3 regions of the Kitasatospora sp. NPDC056327 genome follow, and region 3 is predicted to be linked to each of the others. Evidence: riboswitches for the same ligand, from Rfam matches in the RefSeq annotation. Region 3 holds a riboswitch; each other region holds the start of a gene.
What was found. A riboswitch is a leader RNA that binds a small molecule or an ion and turns the genes downstream of it on or off. The one in region 3 is predicted to bind cobalamin.
Positions count from the first base shown of each region.

Region 1: another riboswitch for cobalamin. It lies ahead of ACFCX4_RS20695 (cobalamin biosynthesis protein); the one in region 3 lies ahead of ACFCX4_RS04690 (prenyltransferase/squalene oxidase repeat-containing protein).
Region 2: another riboswitch for cobalamin. It lies ahead of ACFCX4_RS18330 (FecCD family ABC transporter permease); the one in region 3 lies ahead of ACFCX4_RS04690 (prenyltransferase/squalene oxidase repeat-containing protein).

Region 1 is NZ_JBHJRC010000140.1:631-6,264, forward strand. Features, by position in the region: gene ACFCX4_RS20685 (hypothetical protein) at 1-730, opposite strand, end outside; gene ACFCX4_RS20690 (alpha/beta hydrolase family protein) at 1,210-2,325, opposite strand; cobalamin riboswitch at 2,503-2,714, shown strand; gene ACFCX4_RS20695 (cobalamin biosynthesis protein) at 2,795-3,763, shown strand; gene ACFCX4_RS20700 (cobyric acid synthase) at 3,760-5,274, shown strand; gene ACFCX4_RS20705 (putative cobaltochelatase) at 5,271-5,634, shown strand, end outside.
Region 2 is NZ_JBHJRC010000112.1:11,681-17,314, forward strand. Features, by position in the region: gene ACFCX4_RS18310 (amino acid ABC transporter ATP-binding protein) at 1-61, shown strand, start outside; gene ACFCX4_RS18315 (CGNR zinc finger domain-containing protein) at 198-785, shown strand; gene sodX (nickel-type superoxide dismutase maturation protease) at 814-1,269, opposite strand; gene sodN (superoxide dismutase, Ni) at 1,451-1,846, shown strand; cobalamin riboswitch at 1,926-2,064, shown strand; gene ACFCX4_RS18330 (FecCD family ABC transporter permease) at 2,164-3,252, shown strand; gene ACFCX4_RS18335 (ABC transporter ATP-binding protein) at 3,276-4,046, shown strand; gene ACFCX4_RS18340 (ABC transporter substrate-binding protein) at 4,089-5,087, shown strand; gene ACFCX4_RS18345 (nuclear transport factor 2 family protein) at 5,179-5,562, shown strand; gene ACFCX4_RS18350 (GNAT family N-acetyltransferase) at 5,573-5,634, shown strand, end outside.
Region 3 is NZ_JBHJRC010000017.1:36,854-42,487, forward strand. Features, by position in the region: gene ACFCX4_RS04670 (acyl-CoA dehydrogenase family protein) at 1-414, shown strand, start outside; gene ACFCX4_RS04675 (enoyl-CoA hydratase/isomerase family protein) at 414-1,487, shown strand; gene mmsB (3-hydroxyisobutyrate dehydrogenase) at 1,484-2,368, shown strand; gene ACFCX4_RS04685 (enoyl-CoA hydratase) at 2,365-3,141, shown strand; cobalamin riboswitch at 3,310-3,439, shown strand; gene ACFCX4_RS04690 (prenyltransferase/squalene oxidase repeat-containing protein) at 3,537-4,610, shown strand; gene ACFCX4_RS04695 (flagellar hook-length control protein FliK) at 4,640-5,113, shown strand; gene ACFCX4_RS04700 (hypothetical protein) at 5,209-5,634, opposite strand, start outside.

The DNA of each region.
Region 1 (5,634 bases), on a different contig from region 3:
CGCTCTGCTCGATGTGGCCCGCGGCGGTCTGCGCGACGGTGCAGATCTCCTCCAGCTTGGCCCGCACCGCCCAGTGCCCGAGCCGGGACAGCTCGGCGGCGTTGTCCGCGCGGGTCAGCGCGCCGACGGCGGCCAGGCCGTCGAGCATCCAGTCCAGGACGGCGGCGACGTCGGCCGGCGCGGCCGGGGTGTCGATCTGCGGCTCGCGGCAGGTGCCGCGGACGGCCGAGACGGCGGAGGCCGCGTGCGGGACGGGCGAGAGGCCGAAGGTGCCCTCGCCGCCGCCCACCCGGCGCTCGTCCAGACCGCGCCGCAGCAGCTCCAGCAGCTCGATGTCGGCGACCGGGCCGTCCACCAGATGGAGGAAGGACAGCAGCTGCGGGGCCTGGTCGACGGCCTGCCCGGCGAGCACCGCGAACACGCCGCGCAGGGCGGCGGGCGGCACCGGGGCGAGCAGCGTCCAGGCGTCGAACAGGGCTGACCAGCCGCGGACCACCGCCTCGTCGTCGTGCTCCCAGGCGTGCAGGCGCCAACCGGAGCCGGCGCCGCCGTCCCTGGCCTCGACCAGGCCGACCAGCAGGGCCTGGCCCCAGGCCTTGGCGGCGGCGCCCACCGTCATGGCGAGGGCGCGGCCGGCCGCCCGGGCGTCGTCGGGGAGCAGCTCGCCGCGCTTGTCGACCTCGTCGAGATCGCCGGCCCAGCGGGCGATCCGGACGGCGTCGACCAGCATGCGGCGGGCCAGCGGGGCGAGCTCGGCGGGGGCCGGGAAGCCCTCCGGGACGGGGACGCGGCCTCGGCCGGGTGCGGGGGCGGGGCCTCGTCGGCGGGGTACGCCCGGGGCCCCCGGCCTGGCGCCGGCGGGGCGGTGGGCCGTTCCGGGGAGACGGGTAACCGTCGCACCGGTACCGATCGTCGGCGGGAGCGGGGCATCACGGTCGCGCGGGTTCCGAGACGTCACGTCGAGCAGTCTTCCCCTTGTACCGGCCATCTGTCACATCCGGTTGTCCGCTCGGGGGCGGGCGCGGGGCGCGGGGGCTCGACAAGATCGGGCAACGGGGGCCAAACCGGCTGGCCGGAACCGTGTGGCGGGTCCATGCCAGGTGGGAGGGTGCGGACGCCCGTTGTTCCGTCCGCGGTCACCCCGGGCGCCTTGCGCCGGCCCCCGGCGCCCGCCCGCTCCCGGCGGGGCGGGCGGGGGCGCGGGCGGGTTCAGCAGAAGGGGGTGAGCCAGCGGCGGAGGGTCTCGGCGTAGCGGTCCGGATCGGTGTTCCACAGGGCCGCGTGGCCACCGCCGGGGAACGGCCGGAGGTTGACGACGTCCGGACGGCTGCGGGCCAGCCGCTCGGCGGCGGCGAACGGGGCCACCGGATCGTCCGGGCCGTGCAGCACCAGGGTCGGCACCCGCAGGTCGGTGCCCTCGGCGAGGCGGGCGAAGTCGGCCAGATCCACCCCGGTGCGGCCCTGGGCGGCGAGTGCGCCGAGTTCGGCGGCGGCGCCGCGGAAGCCCGCCCGGGCGGCGTCCCGGCGGGCGGTGGCCGGCCAGTCCAGCACCGGCGAGTCCAGCACCAGGCTGCTGATCGCGGGGGAGAGGTCCGAGCGGGCGGCGGTCTGCAGGGCCATCGTGGCGCCCAGCGACCAGCCGTACAGCACGACCCGGCCCGCGCCGGCGTCCAGGGCGGTCCGGACCGCCGCCTCGACGTCGCGCCACTCCGTCTCGCCGAAGTGGCCGAGACCGTCCGGGGAGGCGGGCGCCCCCGCGTCGCCCCGGTAGGTCACCACGAGCGCGGGCAGCTCCAGCCTCCGCAGTTCGGGCAGCACCGGGAGGGCCTGCCGGCGGTCGTCGTCCGGGCCGTGCACCAGGATCACCCAGGTGCCGCGCTTGCCGGCCAGCCGCCAGGCGGGCATCGCGCCCAGCTCGCCCTCCACGGCGGTGTCGGCGAACGGCAGGCCCAGCGCCGCGGACGGGTCCCCGAGGTACACCCGGGGGGAGAGACGGACCTCGGTGCCGGGGGTGAGGGTGCCGTGGTCGGCGCGGACCAGGCGGCGGGTGACGCCCCGCTCGTCGGCGTGCAGCACCTCCTCGACGACCGCGTGGCCGTCCTCGCCCCACTCGACGGCCCAGCGGCCCGGGCGCTCGCTCTCCGGACCGCGGGTGAGCGTGACCCGGCCCGCGCCGAGGCTCTGGACCAGCACCGGGCCGGTCCGCTCCCGGACGCCCGCCGCCGGACGGACCATCCGCTCGGACGCCCGGCGGCCGATCACCAGGACGGCCGCCCCGGTGCCGACGGCGGCGGCCGCCGCGGTGGCCGCGATTCCCCAACGCATACTCGCTCCCCGATGGCTCGGTGCCGGGACCCCTCGGTGTCTGGAACCCACTGCTCAGCCCAGTCCACTCGCGGCGGCGGGCCGCGGCCAGCAGGACACGGCCGTACGGGTTGTTCCGGGACGAAGGTCACACCGCCCCGGCGGGCCGCCGGAGGCTGTGACCAACCCCTCCGTGACCTCGGTTGACTCCCGGTTCGGGCCCGTGATGGGATCCTTCAGCCAATACGGAGGCATGCAGAGGAAGCCGGTGCGAGTCCGGCGCGGTCCCGCCACTGTCACCGGGGAGCACGACCGGAAGAAGCCACGGCGCGCCGTCAGAAGCCGCTGGAAGGCCCGGGAGCGCGTCCGACCCGGAAGCCAGGAGACTCTCGCCCCCGGTTCGTCGATCCAGGGCGCGGACCCTGAGTGAGGACACGCACGCCATGCAGGCTGCCCCGCCCGGCCGGCCCCTCCCCCGCCCGCTGCCGACGTGCGCCCGCTGACCCGGGCCGCCGTCTTCGGCGCGGGCGCCGTCGCCGGCTACCTGGCCGACGCCCGGTTCGGCGATCCGCGCCGCGGCCACCCGGTGGCCGCCTTCGGCACCGCCGCCGGCCGCCTCGAACGCCTCCTCTGGCGCGACCACCGCGGCGCCGGCACCGCCTACACCGCGCTCTGCGTGGGTACGGTCGCGGCCGGCGCGCTCGCCGCCGACCGGCTGCTGACCCGCCGTCCGCTCGGCCGGGCCGCACTCGCCGCCGCCGCGACCTGGACGGTACTCGGCGGCACCTCGCTGACCCGGGAGGCCCGCACCGTCGGCCGCTCACTGACCGCCGGGGACCTCACGGCGGCCCGGGAGCGGCTGCCGCACCTGTGCGGGCGCGACCCGAGCGCGCTGGACGAGCAGCAGCTGGCCCGCGCGGTCGTCGAGTCGGTCGCCGAGAACACCGCCGACGCCGTGGTCAACGCCCTGGTCTGGGGCGGCCTGGCGGGCACCCCCGGTCTGCTGGCCTTCCGCGCCGTGAACACCCTGGACGCGATGGTCGGTCACCGCTCGCCCCGCCACGCCCGGTTCGGCTGGGCCTCGGCCCGGCTGGACGACGTGGCGGGCTGGCCGGGCGCGCGGCTGACCGCGCTGCTGGCGGTCGCCGCCGCGCCCGAGCCGCGCACCGCCTGGCGGGTCTGGCGGCGCGACGGCTCCGCGCACCCGAGCCCGAACGCCGGTCAGGCCGAGTCGGCCTTCGCGGGCGCGGTGGGCGTGCGCCTGGGCGGCACGCTGCGGTACGGCGAGCGCGTCGAGCACCGGCCGGTGCTGGGCGGGGAGCTGCGCCCCGTCGGGGTGGACGACATCGAGCGGGCCTGCGTGCTCTCCCGGCGGGTGAGCGCGCTGGCCCTGGGTACGACCGTCGCCGGGCACCTGCTGCTCCGGGCGGCGCTGGGCGGGAGAAGGGGCAGGACATGAGCGGGGCACTGCTGGTCGCCGGGACGACCTCGGACGCCGGGAAGAGCGTGGTGACCGCCGGCATCTGCCGCTGGCTGGCCCGGCAGGGCGTCGCGGTCGCGCCGTTCAAGGCGCAGAACATGTCGCTGAACTCCTTCGTCACCGCCGACGGTGCGGAGATCGGCCGCGCGCAGGCGATGCAGGCGCAGGCCGCCCGGGTGGAGCCGGAGGCCGCGATGAACCCGGTGCTGCTCAAGCCCGGCGCGGACGGCCGCAGCCAGGTGGTGCTGCTGGGCCGGCCGGTCGCCGAGGTCGGCGCGCTGGACTACCGCGAGCGCAAGCCGGTGCTGCTGGAGCGCGCCCTGGAGTGCCTGGCGGACCTGCGCGGCCGCTTCGACGTGGTGGTCTGCGAGGGCGCGGGCTCCCCCGCCGAGATCAACCTGCGCGACCGGGACATCGCCAACATGGGCCTGGCCACCGCGGCGGGGCTGCCGGTCGTCGTGGTCGGGGACATCGACCGCGGCGGCGTGTTCGCGGCCATGTACGGGACGCTGGCGCTGCTGTCGGCGGAGGACCAGCGGCACGTGGCCGGCTGGTTCGTCAACAAGTTCCGCGGCGACGCCCGGCTGCTGGCCCCCGGCCTGGAGATGCTGCTCGGGCTGACCGGCCGTCCGGTGCTCGGCACCCTGCCGATGCTGGCGGACCTGTGGCTGGACGCCGAGGACTCGCTGGACCTGTCGACCGTCGTCGACCGGACCGCCGCACGCGGCCCGTACGGCGCGGACGTGCTGCGGGTGGCCGTGCTGCGCTTCCCCCGGCTGTCCAACTTCACCGACCTGGACGCGCTCTCCCAGGAGCCCGGCGTGCTGGTGCGCTGGGCGACCCGGCCCGAGGAGCTGGCCGACGCCGACCTCGTCGTGCTGCCCGGCACCCGGGCCACCGTCGCGGACCTGGCCTGGCTGCGCGAGCGCGGCCTGGAGCCGGTGCTGCGGGCGCGGGCGGCGGCCGGGCTGCCGGTGCTCGGCGTCTGCGGCGGCTACCAGATGCTGGCCCGGTCGATCGTGGACGGCGTCGAGTCGCGGGCGGGCGCGGTGGACGGCCTCGGGCTGCTGCCGGCGCACGTGCGGTTCGGCGCGGAGAAGGTGCTCGGCCGGCCCGTCGGCGAGGCCTACGGGGAGCGCGTCGAGGGCTACGAGATCCACCACGGGATCGTCACCGCCGAGGGCGGCGAGGCGTTCCTGGACGGCTGCCGGGCGGGCTCGGTGTGGGGCACCACCTGGCACGGCGCGCTGGAGAACGACGGCTTCCGGCGCGCCCTGCTGCGCGAGGTCGCCACGGCGGCCGGCCGCGCGTTCGTGCCCGCGCCGGACACCTCGTTCGCGGCGGCGCGGGAGGCCCGGCTGGACCGGCTGGGCGAACTGATCGAGGAGCACGCGGACACCGACGCGCTGTGGAAGCTGATCGAGGGCGGGGTGCCGGCGGCCGGATCGCTGCCGTTCCTGCCGCCCGGAGCCCCTGGAGAGCCTGCATGAGTGACGTCCGTTACCCGTTCACCGCGATCGTCGGCATGTCCGACCTGCGGCTCGGCCTGCTGCTGAACGCGGTCTCCCCGGCGGTCGGCGGCGTGCTGGTGCGCGGAGAGAAGGGCACCGCCAAGTCGACCATGGTGCGGGCGCTGGCCGGCCTGCTGCCGTCCATCGCGACCGTCGACGGCTGCCGCTTCGCCTGCGACCCGGCCGCCCCGGACCCGCAGTGCCCGGACGGCGCGCACGCCGGCGCGGCGTCCGCCGAACGCCCCGCCCAACTCGTCGAGCTGCCGGTCGGCGTCTCCGAGGACCGGATCGTCGGCTCGCTGGACCTGGAGCGGGCGCTCGCCGAGGGCGTCAAGGCCT
Region 2 (5,634 bases), on a different contig from region 3:
CGAGGTCCTCACCGACCCGCAGCACGAGCGCACCCGGGCGTTCCTCTCCAAGGTGCTCTGAGCCGACGCGCTCCGAGCGCGCGCTCCCCGGCGCCCGGCAGGCCGAATCCTGCCGGGCGCCGCCGCTTTCCCGCTTCGGCTCTCCGGGTAATAGGCTAGAGCCAGTCAGCCCGTTACCGATCTCTGGAAGGACCACCGTGGAGCTCGCCTCGTACGCCGATCTGGCCGTCCGGCTGGTGAACACCGAGGAACCCGAGCGCGGCACCGACGCACTGACGTCGGTGGACGCGGTGCGCGCCCTGTTCTCGGACTCCTCCCGGGCCCGCGACCTCGCCGACGAGTCGGACCTGCCCCGGCTGCGGGCCGTCCGCACCCGGCTGCGCGGGGTCTTCGAGGCCGCCGCCGACGGCGAGGAGGTGCGCAGCGTCGACCTGCTGAACAGCCTGCTGATGGAGTTTCCGGTGAGCCCCCTGGTCTCCGGGCACGACTACCTGGACGAGGCCGGCCGGCCCCGCTGGCACCTGCACCTCGCCGACAACTCCCCCACCGCCACGGCCCACTTCAGCGCCGTCGCCTGCATGGGCCTCGCCGTCCACCTGACCGAACTCGGCGCCGACCGGCTCGGCATCTGCCAGGCCGCCCCCTGCCGCAACTCCTACCTGGACACCTCGACCAACCGCTCCCGCCGGTACTGCTCGGACCGCTGCGCGACCCGCGCCAACGTCGCCGCCTACCGCGCCCGCAAGCGCCAGGAGGCCGCGGCGGCCGCCGCCGGGCAGGGCTAGGGCGTCTCTTGTGGATCACTGCCGGGCCCTAGGGCGTCAGCTCCTCCGGGCGGACCCAGACGCCCAGGCGTCGGGCGAGCCCGGGGATCCGGGCCAGCGGGGCGGCGAGCAGCAGCCGTTCCAGCCGCCGGCCCGGCGCGAGCCAGACCGGGCGGGGGCGCAGCCGCAGCAGCACCCGGCCGAGCACGAGTTCGTCCGGGACCGCGCCGTAGCTGCGGCTGTCGCTGTCGACCGGCCGGTTGTCGGAGAGCAGCCACCAGCCCTTCGGCCTGCGGCCGTCGGCACGCTTGACCACCAGCAGGTTCTGCTGGAACGGGTGACGGAACACCACCACCGCGCCGGGCCGGATCCGCGCGCCGTAGCGGACCAGCAGCCGGTCCCCGTCGCGCAGCGTCGGCACCATCGAGTCCCCCGCCACGTCGATCAGCCCGAACGGCGCGCCGCCCGCCGGGGGGTCCTCCACCGGTTCCGCGCTCCGTGCCACGACTCCTCCTCCGGGCGCCCGCTGTCGCACACCAGTCTGCCGCACGGTCCGTCACCCGCCGGTGTCCGGATTCACCCGGTTCCGGCTCGGCCTTTTGCCCTAGGCCCACCGCCCGGCCGAGAAACCGCCGGGCCCGAAGGGTAATCTCGGGCGCGGGAAGACGATCTAAGGAAGGACTCCCATGTTCTCTCGTCTGTTTGCACCGCGCGCCACCGCCCACGCCCACTGCGACCTGCCCTGCGGCGTGTACGACCCGGCCCAGGCCCGCATCGAGGCCGAGTCCGTGAAGGCCACCCAGGAGAAGTACCAGGCCAACGAGGACCCGCACTTCCGGGCCCGCGCCGTCATCATCAAGGAGCAGCGCGCCGAGGCCGTCAAGCACCACATCTCGGTGCTGTGGAGCGACTACTTCAAGGCCCCGCACTTCGAGAAGTACCCGCAGCTGCACCAGCTGGTCAACGACACCCTGAAGGCCGCCTCGGCCGCCAAGGCGTCCACCGACCCGGCCACCGGCCAGGCGCTGCTGGACCTCGTCGCCGAGGTCGACAAGATCTTCTGGGAGACCAAGCAGGGCTGATCCCCGCTCGCTCCCCTGCGAACGCCCCCGTCCGCGCCGGACGGGGGCGTTCGTGTGTCCCCGGCCACAAACGCTGCGGTAAGGGTTGCCTGACCCGAGTGCTTGTTATGCTGCCAGGGCGTTCCCAGGGGGAAGCCGGTGCGATTCCGGCGCTGACCCGCAACGGTAAACGGTGCCCCGCGCCCGTGAGCCCGATCGCCCGGGGACGCCGACCTCCCGACAACTCGCCGTGGACTGCGAGGGGATCGCGCCCCGGCACGACCGCGCCCGGGCACGCCGCCCCGCGCCCCGCCCGGCCCGAGGCAAGGCGCGCCACAGTGAGCAGCACCGCGACCGCACCGGCCACCGCCGCGGCCCCGCCGGGCCCGCGCCGAACACCCGCCGCGGCGCTGGCCGCCGCCCTCGCCGCCGCCCTGCTGCTCTCGCTGGTCTGCGCCGTCGCGGTGGGCTCCTCCGGACTGGCCCCGGGCCGGGTGCTGCGGCTGCTGGCCGCCGGTCTGACGGGCGGCCGGCTGGAGGCCGACGAGGCCGCCGCCTACGCGATCGTCTGGGAGATCCGGCTGCCCCGCGCCGTCCTGGCCGCCGTGGTCGGCGCCGGACTGGCCGCCACCGGGGTCGCCGTCCAGGCGATGGTCCGCAACGCGCTCGCCGACCCGTTCGTGCTCGGCATCTCCTCCGGCGCCTCGGTCGGCGCCAACGCCGTGCTGATGCTCGGCGCCTTCGCATCGTTCGGCGTCTGGGCGCTCTCCGCCTCCGCGTTCGCCGCCGCCCTGCTCGCCATGGTGCTGGTCTACCTGACCGCCCGGACCGCGCACGGCCTCACCCCGCTGCGGCTGGTGCTCACCGGCACCGCGATGTCCTACGGCTTCTCCGCCGTCACCGCGCTGATGGTCTTCGCCGCCGCCCGCGGCGAGGCCGCCCGCTCCGCGATGATGTGGCTGCTCGGCAGCCTCGGCGGCGCCACCTGGGGCTCGGTGCCGATCGCCGCCGCCACCGTGCTGGCCGGCCTGGTGCACCTGGCCTGCTCGGCCGGCCGGCTGGACGCGCTGGCGATGGGCGACGAGACGGCCGCCTCGCTCGGCGTGGACCCGGACCGGCTGCGCCGCGAACTGTTCGTGGTGACCGCGGCCGTCACCGGCACCGTGGTCGCGGTCAGCGGGGCGATCGGCTTCGTCGGACTGATGGTCCCGCACCTGGTGCGGATGCTGGTCGGCGCCGGCCACCGCCGGGTGCTGCTGGTCGCTCCGCTCGCCGGGGCCCTGCTGCTGGTCTGGGTGGACATCGTCTCCCGCACCCTGCTGGCGCCCGCCGAACTCCCGGTCGGCGTGGTCACCGCGGCCCTCGGGGTGCCCTGCTTCCTGCTGCTGATGCGCCGTCGCGGCTACGCCTTCGGAGGCGGCCGGTGAGCGCCACGAGCCCCGTGCCCGGCCTGGACCTCGCCGTCGACGGCGTCTGCGTCGACCTCGCCGGTGTCCGGCTGGTCCACGACGTCACCCTGAGCGCCCCCGCCGGTCGGGTGGTCGGCCTGATCGGCCCCAACGGCAGCGGCAAGTCCACCCTGCTGCGCTGCGTCTACCGGGCCCTGCGGCCCGCCGCCGGCGCCGTCCTGCTGGACGGCGAGGACCTGCACGCGCTCGCCCCGCGCGAGGCCGCCCGGCGGGTGGCCGCGCTGCCGCAGGAGCACTCCGCCGAGTTCGACTTCACGGTGGCCGAGGTGGTCGCCATGGGCCGGCTGCCGCACCGGCGCGGCGCCCTGGCCGGGCCGTCCGCCGGGGACACCGACCGCTGCACCGGGGCGCTGCGCCGGGTCGGCGCCGCGCACCTGGCGGCCCGTGGCTTCCTGAGCCTGTCCGGCGGCGAGAAGCAGCGGGTGCTGATCGCCCGCGCGCTGGTCCAGGAGCCCCGGGTGCTGGTCCTCGACGAGCCCACCAACCACCTGGACATCGCCCACCGGCTGGAGGTCCTGGCGCTGGTCCGGGAGGCCGGTCCGACCGTGCTGACCGCACTGCACGACCTGGACCTCGCCGCCGGCCACTGCGACCTGCTGTACGTGGTCGCGGACGGCCGGATCGTCGCTTCCGGACCGCCCGCCGAGGTGCTCGAACCCGGTCTGCTGGCCGAGGTGTTCAAGGTCCGGGCGACACCCGTGGCGCACCCGGTCACCGGCGCCCTGCGGCTGCTGCTCGACCGCCTCCCGTAACCGCACCGACGCCCTCCCCACCGCCCCCTCGCGAGGATCCCCATGCGCACCAAGGCCGTTGCCGCCGCCGCCCTGCTCGCCGTCGCCCTCACCGGCTGCGGCGCCGAGATAGCCCCGCGGGGCGACGGCGCCACCGCCGCCTCCGCCCACTACCCGGTGACCGTGACCAACTGCGGCACGGAGATCACCTTCCGGGAGAAGCCGGCCCGCACGGTGACCAACGACGTCGGCATCACCGAGCTGATGTTCGCGCTCGGCCTGGAGGACCGGATGGCCGGCTACGTGATGCCCGACGACAAGGGCCGGGTCGACGCGGTCGCCTGGAAGGACGCCTACCAGCGGACCGCCTGGCTCTCCCGGGACCGGATCACCAAGGAGATCGCCCTGGAGGCGAAGGCCGACCTGGTGTTCGCCGGCTGGCACTACGGCTTCGACGAGAGCCTCGGCGTCACCCCGCAGACCCTGTCCGGCCTCGGCATCGGCTCCTACGTGCTCACCGAGTCCTGCCGCAGCGGCAAGGGCTCCGAGCGCGGGGTGATGTCCCCGCTCGACGCGCTCTGGACCGACCTCGCCAACCTGGGCGAGATCTTCGACGTCCGGGACCGGGCCGACCGGCTGATCGCCGGGTTCCGGGCGCAGATCGCCGCCGTGCCCGAGCCGGCCCGCCGGCCGGGCGTCTTCCTGTACGACAGCGGCGAGGACAAGCCGTACACCTCGGGCCGGTTCGGCGCACCGGAGGAGGTCATCGCCAAGGCGGGCGGGCGGAACGTGATGGGCGACGTCGCCGACTCCTGGACCACCGTGGGCTGGGAGAGCGTGGTCCGGCGCGACCCCGAGGTGATCGTGATCAACGACTACGGCACCCCCGACGCGGAGGCGAAGCGGCGGTTCCTGAAGTCCTTCCCGCCGCTGGCCGGGGTCTCGGCGGTCCGCAACGACCGGATCTTCGTGCTCGACTACGCCGACCTGGTGGAGAGCCCCCGCAACCCCGCCGCGATCACCGCCCTGGCCGAGTACCTGCGGACCGTCCCGGCCGGCTGAGCCGCGGCCCTCCCCGCCCGCCCTCCGGCCGGTCCCGCCGGGCGTACGCTCGACAGTACGGACCGGCGGAACCGACCGGAGGAGCGAGAACATGACCACCATGGCCGCACCGTCCGCCTTCGACGTCCGGGCCCTGCGCGAGGGGATCGAGCGGGCCGACGCCGGCGCCCTGCTGGCGCTCTACGCGGACGACGCCGAGCTGCGCGTGGTCGACCGCGCGACCCAGCCCAGCCACCCGCTCGTGGTGCACGGCCGGGACGAGATCGGCGCGCTGCTGGACGACCTCTACGGCCGCGAGACGAGCCACACCCTGGAACGGGTGGTGCTCCAGGCCGACCGCCTCGCCTTCCTGGAGTCCTGCCGCTACCCGGACGGGGTGCGGGTGCTGGTCAGCTCGACCGCCGAGCTGCGCGCGGGACGGATCGTCGACCAGACCTCCGTCCAGGCCTGGGACGAGAACCGGCCCTCCCAGTAGGCTCGGAGCCATGATCCGCACCGCCGTCCCCGCCGACGTCCCCGTCATCCACGCCATGATCCGCGAGCTCGC
Region 3 (5,634 bases):
ATCGCCGCCTGCTCGCTGGGCGGGGCCCAGAGCGCGCTGGAACGCACCATGACCTTCCTCGCCGAGCGGGAGGCGTTCGGCACCCGGCTGCTCCACGCCCAGGCGCTCCAGTTCCGGCTGGCCGACATGGCCACCGAACTGGAGGCCGCCCGGGCCCTGGTCCGGCGGGCCGCCGACGCCCTGGACCGCGGCGACGCCCGCGCGCCGCAGCTGTGCGCGATGGCCAAGCGCCACGCCACCGACACCGGCTTCGAGGTCGCCGACTCCGCGCTCCAACTGCACGGCGGCTACGGCTACCTGGCGGAGTACGGCATCGAGAAGATCGTCCGCGACCTGCGGGTGCACCAGATCCTGGAAGGGACCAACGAGATCATGCGCGTCATCGTGGCCCGCGGCCTGACCGGAGCCGCGTGATGGGGAACAGCGCCACCGACCAGGTCCTGGTCCACCGCGAGGGCCGGGCCGGACTGATCGTCCTCAACCGGCCGTCGGCCCTGAACGCCCTGACCCACGCCATGGTGGGGCGGATCGCGCAGGCCCTGGACACCTGGGAGCACGACGACCGGGTCGCCACCGTCGTCATCACCGGAGCCGGCGACCGGGCCTTCTGCGCCGGGGGCGACATCGTCGCCATCCACCGGGCCGCCACCGGCGGCGACCCGGCCGCCGTCGAGGAGTTCTGGCGCGACGAGTACCGGCTCAACGCCCGGATCGCCCGCTACCCCAAGCCCTACGTCGCGGTGATGGACGGCATCGTGATGGGCGGCGGGGTCGGCGTCTCCGCCCACGGCAGCGTCCGGATCGTCACCGGGCGCACCCGGGTCGCGATGCCGGAGACGGGCATCGGCTTCGTCCCCGACGTCGGCGGAACCTATCTGCTCGCCCTGGCGCCCGGCGAACTCGGCACCCATCTCGCCCTCACGGCAGGATCGGCCGGTGCGGCGGACGCCCTGCTCTGCGGCCTCGCCGACCACTTCGTCCCCGCCGAGCGCCTTCCCGCCCTGCTCGACGACCTGGCCGAATCGAGTGTCCACGACGCCCTCGCCCGGCACGTCGCGCCGGCGCCGCCCGGCGTGCTGGCCCGGCAGCGCGAGTGGATCGACGACTGCTACGCGGCCGACAGCGTCGAGGAGATCCTCGGCCGGCTCGGCGACAGCGGCGAGCCCGAGGCCAGGAAGGCCGCCGACCGGATCGGGGCCAACGCGCCGACCGCGGTCAAGGCCACCCTCGCCGCCCTCCGGCGGGCCCGTGCCCTCGGGCCGCTGGAGGCCGTGCTGGACCAGGAGTACCGGAGCTCCTGCGCGGCGCTGGCGACCCCGGACCTCGCCGAGGGGATCCGGGCCCAGGTGATCGACAAGGACCGCACTCCGCACTGGAACCCCGCCACCCTGGACGCCGTCGGACCCGCCGCGGTGGCCCGCTGGTTCGCCCCGCTGGGCGAGCGCGAACTCGGCCTCGCCGACCTCACCCCCCTGGAGCGCTGGTGACCCTCACCGTCGGATTCGTCGGACTCGGCAACATGGGCGGCCCGATGGCCGCCAACCTCGTCGGGGCCGGGCACACCGTCACGGGGTACGACCTCGTGCCGGAGGCCGTCGACCGGGCGGCCGGGTACGGCGTCCGCACCGCCGCCACGGCCGCCGGGGCCGCCGCGGACGCGGACGTGGTGTTCACCATGCTGCCGAGCGGGCGCCATGTCCTGGAGGTCTACCGGGAGCTGGTCACCGTCACCCGGGGCGCGCTGTTCGTGGACTGCTCGACCGTCGCGGTCGGGGACGCGCGCGTCGCCGCCGACCTGGCCCGGACCGCCGGGCACCGGGCCGTCGACGCGCCGGTGTCGGGCGGCGTGACCGGGGCCGGGGCCGCCGCCCTGACCTTCATGGTCGGCGCGGAGGACGCGGACTTCGCCGCGGTCGAGCCGGTCCTCGCCGCGATGGGCCGCAAGGTGGTCCACTGCGGCGCCTCCGGTGCCGGGCAGGCCGCGAAGATCTGCAACAACCTGATCCTCGGGATCTCGATGATCGCGGTCGGTGAGGCGTTCGTCCTCGGCGAGAGCCTCGGTCTGAGCCACCAGGCGCTCTTCGACGTCGCCTCCACCGCCTCCGGTCAGTGCTGGGCCCTCACCAGCAACTGTCCCGTCCCCGGGCCCGTCCCGACCAGCCCCGCCAACCGGGACTACGCGGCGGGCTTCGCGGCCGCCCTGATGGCCAAGGACCTCGGCCTCGCCGCCGACGCCGCCACCGCGCACGCGGTCCCCGCGGAACTCGGCAGCAGGGCGGCGGAGCTGTACGCGCAGTTTGCTGCCGGAGGGGGCGCGGGCCTGGACTTCTCGGCGATCGTCACCACTCTCAGGGAGGCCCGCGCGTGAGCGACCACGAAACGATCCTGGTGGCGCGTGCGGGCCGGGTCGGCCTGATCACGCTCAACCGGCCGGAGGCGCTCAACGCGCTCAACACCCGGCTGATGAACGAGGTCGTGGCCGCGGCCACCGCGTTCGACCGGGACCCGGAGATCGGCGCCCTGGTCGTCACCGGCTCGGAGAGGGCCTTCGCGGCCGGCGCGGACATCAAGGAGATGCGCTCGCTGGAGTTCGTCGACGCCTACCTCGGCGACTGGTTCGCCGCCTGGGACGAGCTCGGCCGGATCCGTAAGCCGGTGGTCGCCGCGGTCGCGGGCTACGCGCTCGGCGGCGGCTGCGAGCTGGCGATGCTCTGCGACATCCTGCTCGCCGCCGACACCGCGAAGTTCGGCCAGCCGGAGATCAGGCTCGGCGTGATCCCGGGCATCGGCGGCTCGCAGCGGCTGACCCGGGCGGTCGGCAAGGCCAAGGCCATGGAGCTCTGTCTGACCGGCCGGACGATGGGCGCCGAGGAGGCCGAGCGGGCCGGCCTGGTCTCCCGGATCGTGCCCGCCGACCGGCTCCTCGCCGAGGCGCTGGCCACGGCGGAGAAGGTCGCCGCGATGTCCACCCCGGCGGCGATCATGCTGAAGGAGAGCGTCGACCGCGCCTTCGAGACCACCCTCGCCGAGGGCGTCCGCTTCGAACGCCGCCTCTTCCACGCGGCGTTCGCCACCGCCGACCAGAAGGAGGGCATGGCCGCCTTCGCCGAGAAGCGCCCGCCCGAGTTCAGGCACCGCTGAGACCCGGCCCCCCGGCCGGAGGGACGGCCGGAGGGACGGCCGGGGGGACATCCGGGGGGCATCCGGGACCGGCCCGGTGCCCCCCGGAGACCGGTCGTCGACGACCTGACCGGGCGCCCCGCGATCGGGCGCTCCGACCCCTTGACCTCTCGTTTCACGCCTCGCCATGATGGACCGTCATGTTCTGACTCCGCCGTCGGGGGAAGCCGGTCCGAATCCGGCGCTGACCCGCAACGGTAGGCCGTCGACCCCGTGTCGGAGGCGAGCCCGAGTACCCGTCGGCGGAGGTGTGTCCACTCCTCCCGTCGTGGTCTGCGGGCCGGAGCTCCGAGGGCTGCTCCGGCACACGGCGGCGCTCCTCCGGGCCCCTGCGTCCAGGCCCGGAAAGGCTCCTCATGGCCCCGCTCCGCCGCACCCTCGGACTTCTCGCGACACCCGCCCTGGCGTTCGCCACCGCACTCCCGGCCGCCACCGCCGCGCACGCCACGCCGGCCACCGGCTCGTCGTCCACGATCCGCCCCGACGCCGCCGCGGCCGGCTGGCTCGCCCGTCAGCTCGTCGACGGCGACCACTTCGAGTCCGTCTTCGACGACACCGCCTACCCGGACCAGGGCCTGACCATCGACGCGGTACTGGCCTTCGCCGCCGCCCGCAGCTCGGACGGGGCCGCCGCCCGGGCGACCGCCTGGCTGGCCGAGCCCGGCGTCCTCGCCGGCTACCTCGGTGACGGCACCACCGAGGCCTACGCCGGCGCCACCGCCAAGCTGCTGCTCGCCGCCGAGGTGCGCGGCGAGGACCCGACCGCCTTCGGCGGCGTCGACCTGCCCGCCCGGCTCCGCTCGCTCCGGACCCCGAGCGGCCGGTTCTCCGACCGCTCCCAGTGGGGCGACTACAGCAACGCCTTCGGCCAGTCGCTCGCCCTGATCGCCCTCCACCGCACCCCCGGCGGTGCCCCGGCCGCCGCCGTCGACTTCCTGGCCGGCAGCCAGTGCGCCGACGGCGGCTTCCCGGTCTCCTTCGGCCAGGCCACCTGCACCGCCGACGCGGACGCCACCGCGCTCGCCGTCCAGGCCCTCGCCGCCACCGGACGCCCCGCCAAGGCGGCCTCCGGGCTCGGCTGGCTGACCGCCCACCAGAACGCCGACGGCGGCTTCGCGGCCGCCGGGGCCACCACCTCCAACGCCAACACCACCGGCCTCGCGACCCAGGCGCTGCTCTCCAACGCCCGCTTCGGCGCCGGACTCAAGGGCTGGAGCCGGCTGGTCAAGTTCCAGCAGCGCTGCGACGCCGACCCGGCCGTGCGCGGCGCGATCGCCTACGACGCCTCCGGCTTCAACCCCGGCACCGGCACCCGGGCCACCGCGCAGGCCGTCCTCGGCCTGGCCGGCACCCCGCTGGCCACCCTCTCCGCGGCCGGCGCCCGTCCCGACGCGCCCACCCTCGCCTGCCCCGCGCCCGCGGGCCACTGACGACCCACGACCAGCAGAGGAGAGACCAGATGACCGACACCCCGGCCCGCCCGGCCCGCCGCACGCTCGGCTCGATCGCCGCCGCGGCGGCCCTCACCGCCGGCCTGCTCGGCGTCTCCGCCGTCCAGGCCCCGCAGGCCCGGGCCGCCGCCTGCGCCGGCACCAGCGGCGTCACCGTCGTGGTCGACTTCACGGCGGTCGGCGGCGGCATCCAGACCGGCTGTGCGCCCGGCGACCCGGCCAGCGGACTCGCCGCGCTCACCGGAGCCGGCTTCCCGTACACCTTCCACCCGCGCTACCCCGGCTTCGTCTGCACCATCAACGCCCTGCCGACGACGTGCACCAACCCCACCGGCAGCGCCTACTGGTCGTACTGGCACGCCCAGCACGGCGGCCCCTGGTCGTACAGCAGCCTGGGGGCGGGCAGCTACGACCCGGCGCCCGGCGACGTCGAGGGCTGGGCCTTCGGCGCCGGCGCCCAGCCGGGCATCACCGCTCCCTGACCCCCGGTGCACCGGTGCCCCGGTCCTCCGCGACGGAGACCGGGGCACCGGTGGGTCCTGGGGCGTTCAGGCCGTCAGGCGCGGCCGCCGCCGGATCAGCTGCCGTAGCGCAGCGAGACGGTGTCGCCGAGGTGGACGGTGGTGGCCCGGGTGGCGGCGGTCGCGGTGGCGCCGTCGAGGCTCACCTTCCAGGCGGCGGAGCCGCTGTTGGCGGTGCCGTTGAGCGCCGTGATCGTCCCGCCGCCGGTGGCGGGGGTGACGGACGTGACGCAGCCGCCCGGGGTGGCGGTGGCGGCCGCGTCGAGGACGTCGCCGAGCGTCGCGGTGGTGCCGGTCGGGTTGACGGTGACGGCGCAGACCTTGAGCGCGCCGGTGCCGTCGTCGACGACCAGGGCGAGCCGGGCGGCGGTGCCGGAGGCGAACGCGATGGTGGCAGACCAGGTCGGCTCCCCGGCCGTGACCGGAGCGGGCGGGGCGGCGGTGAACCCGGCACCGGCGACGGCGCGCAGGCCGTCGACGGA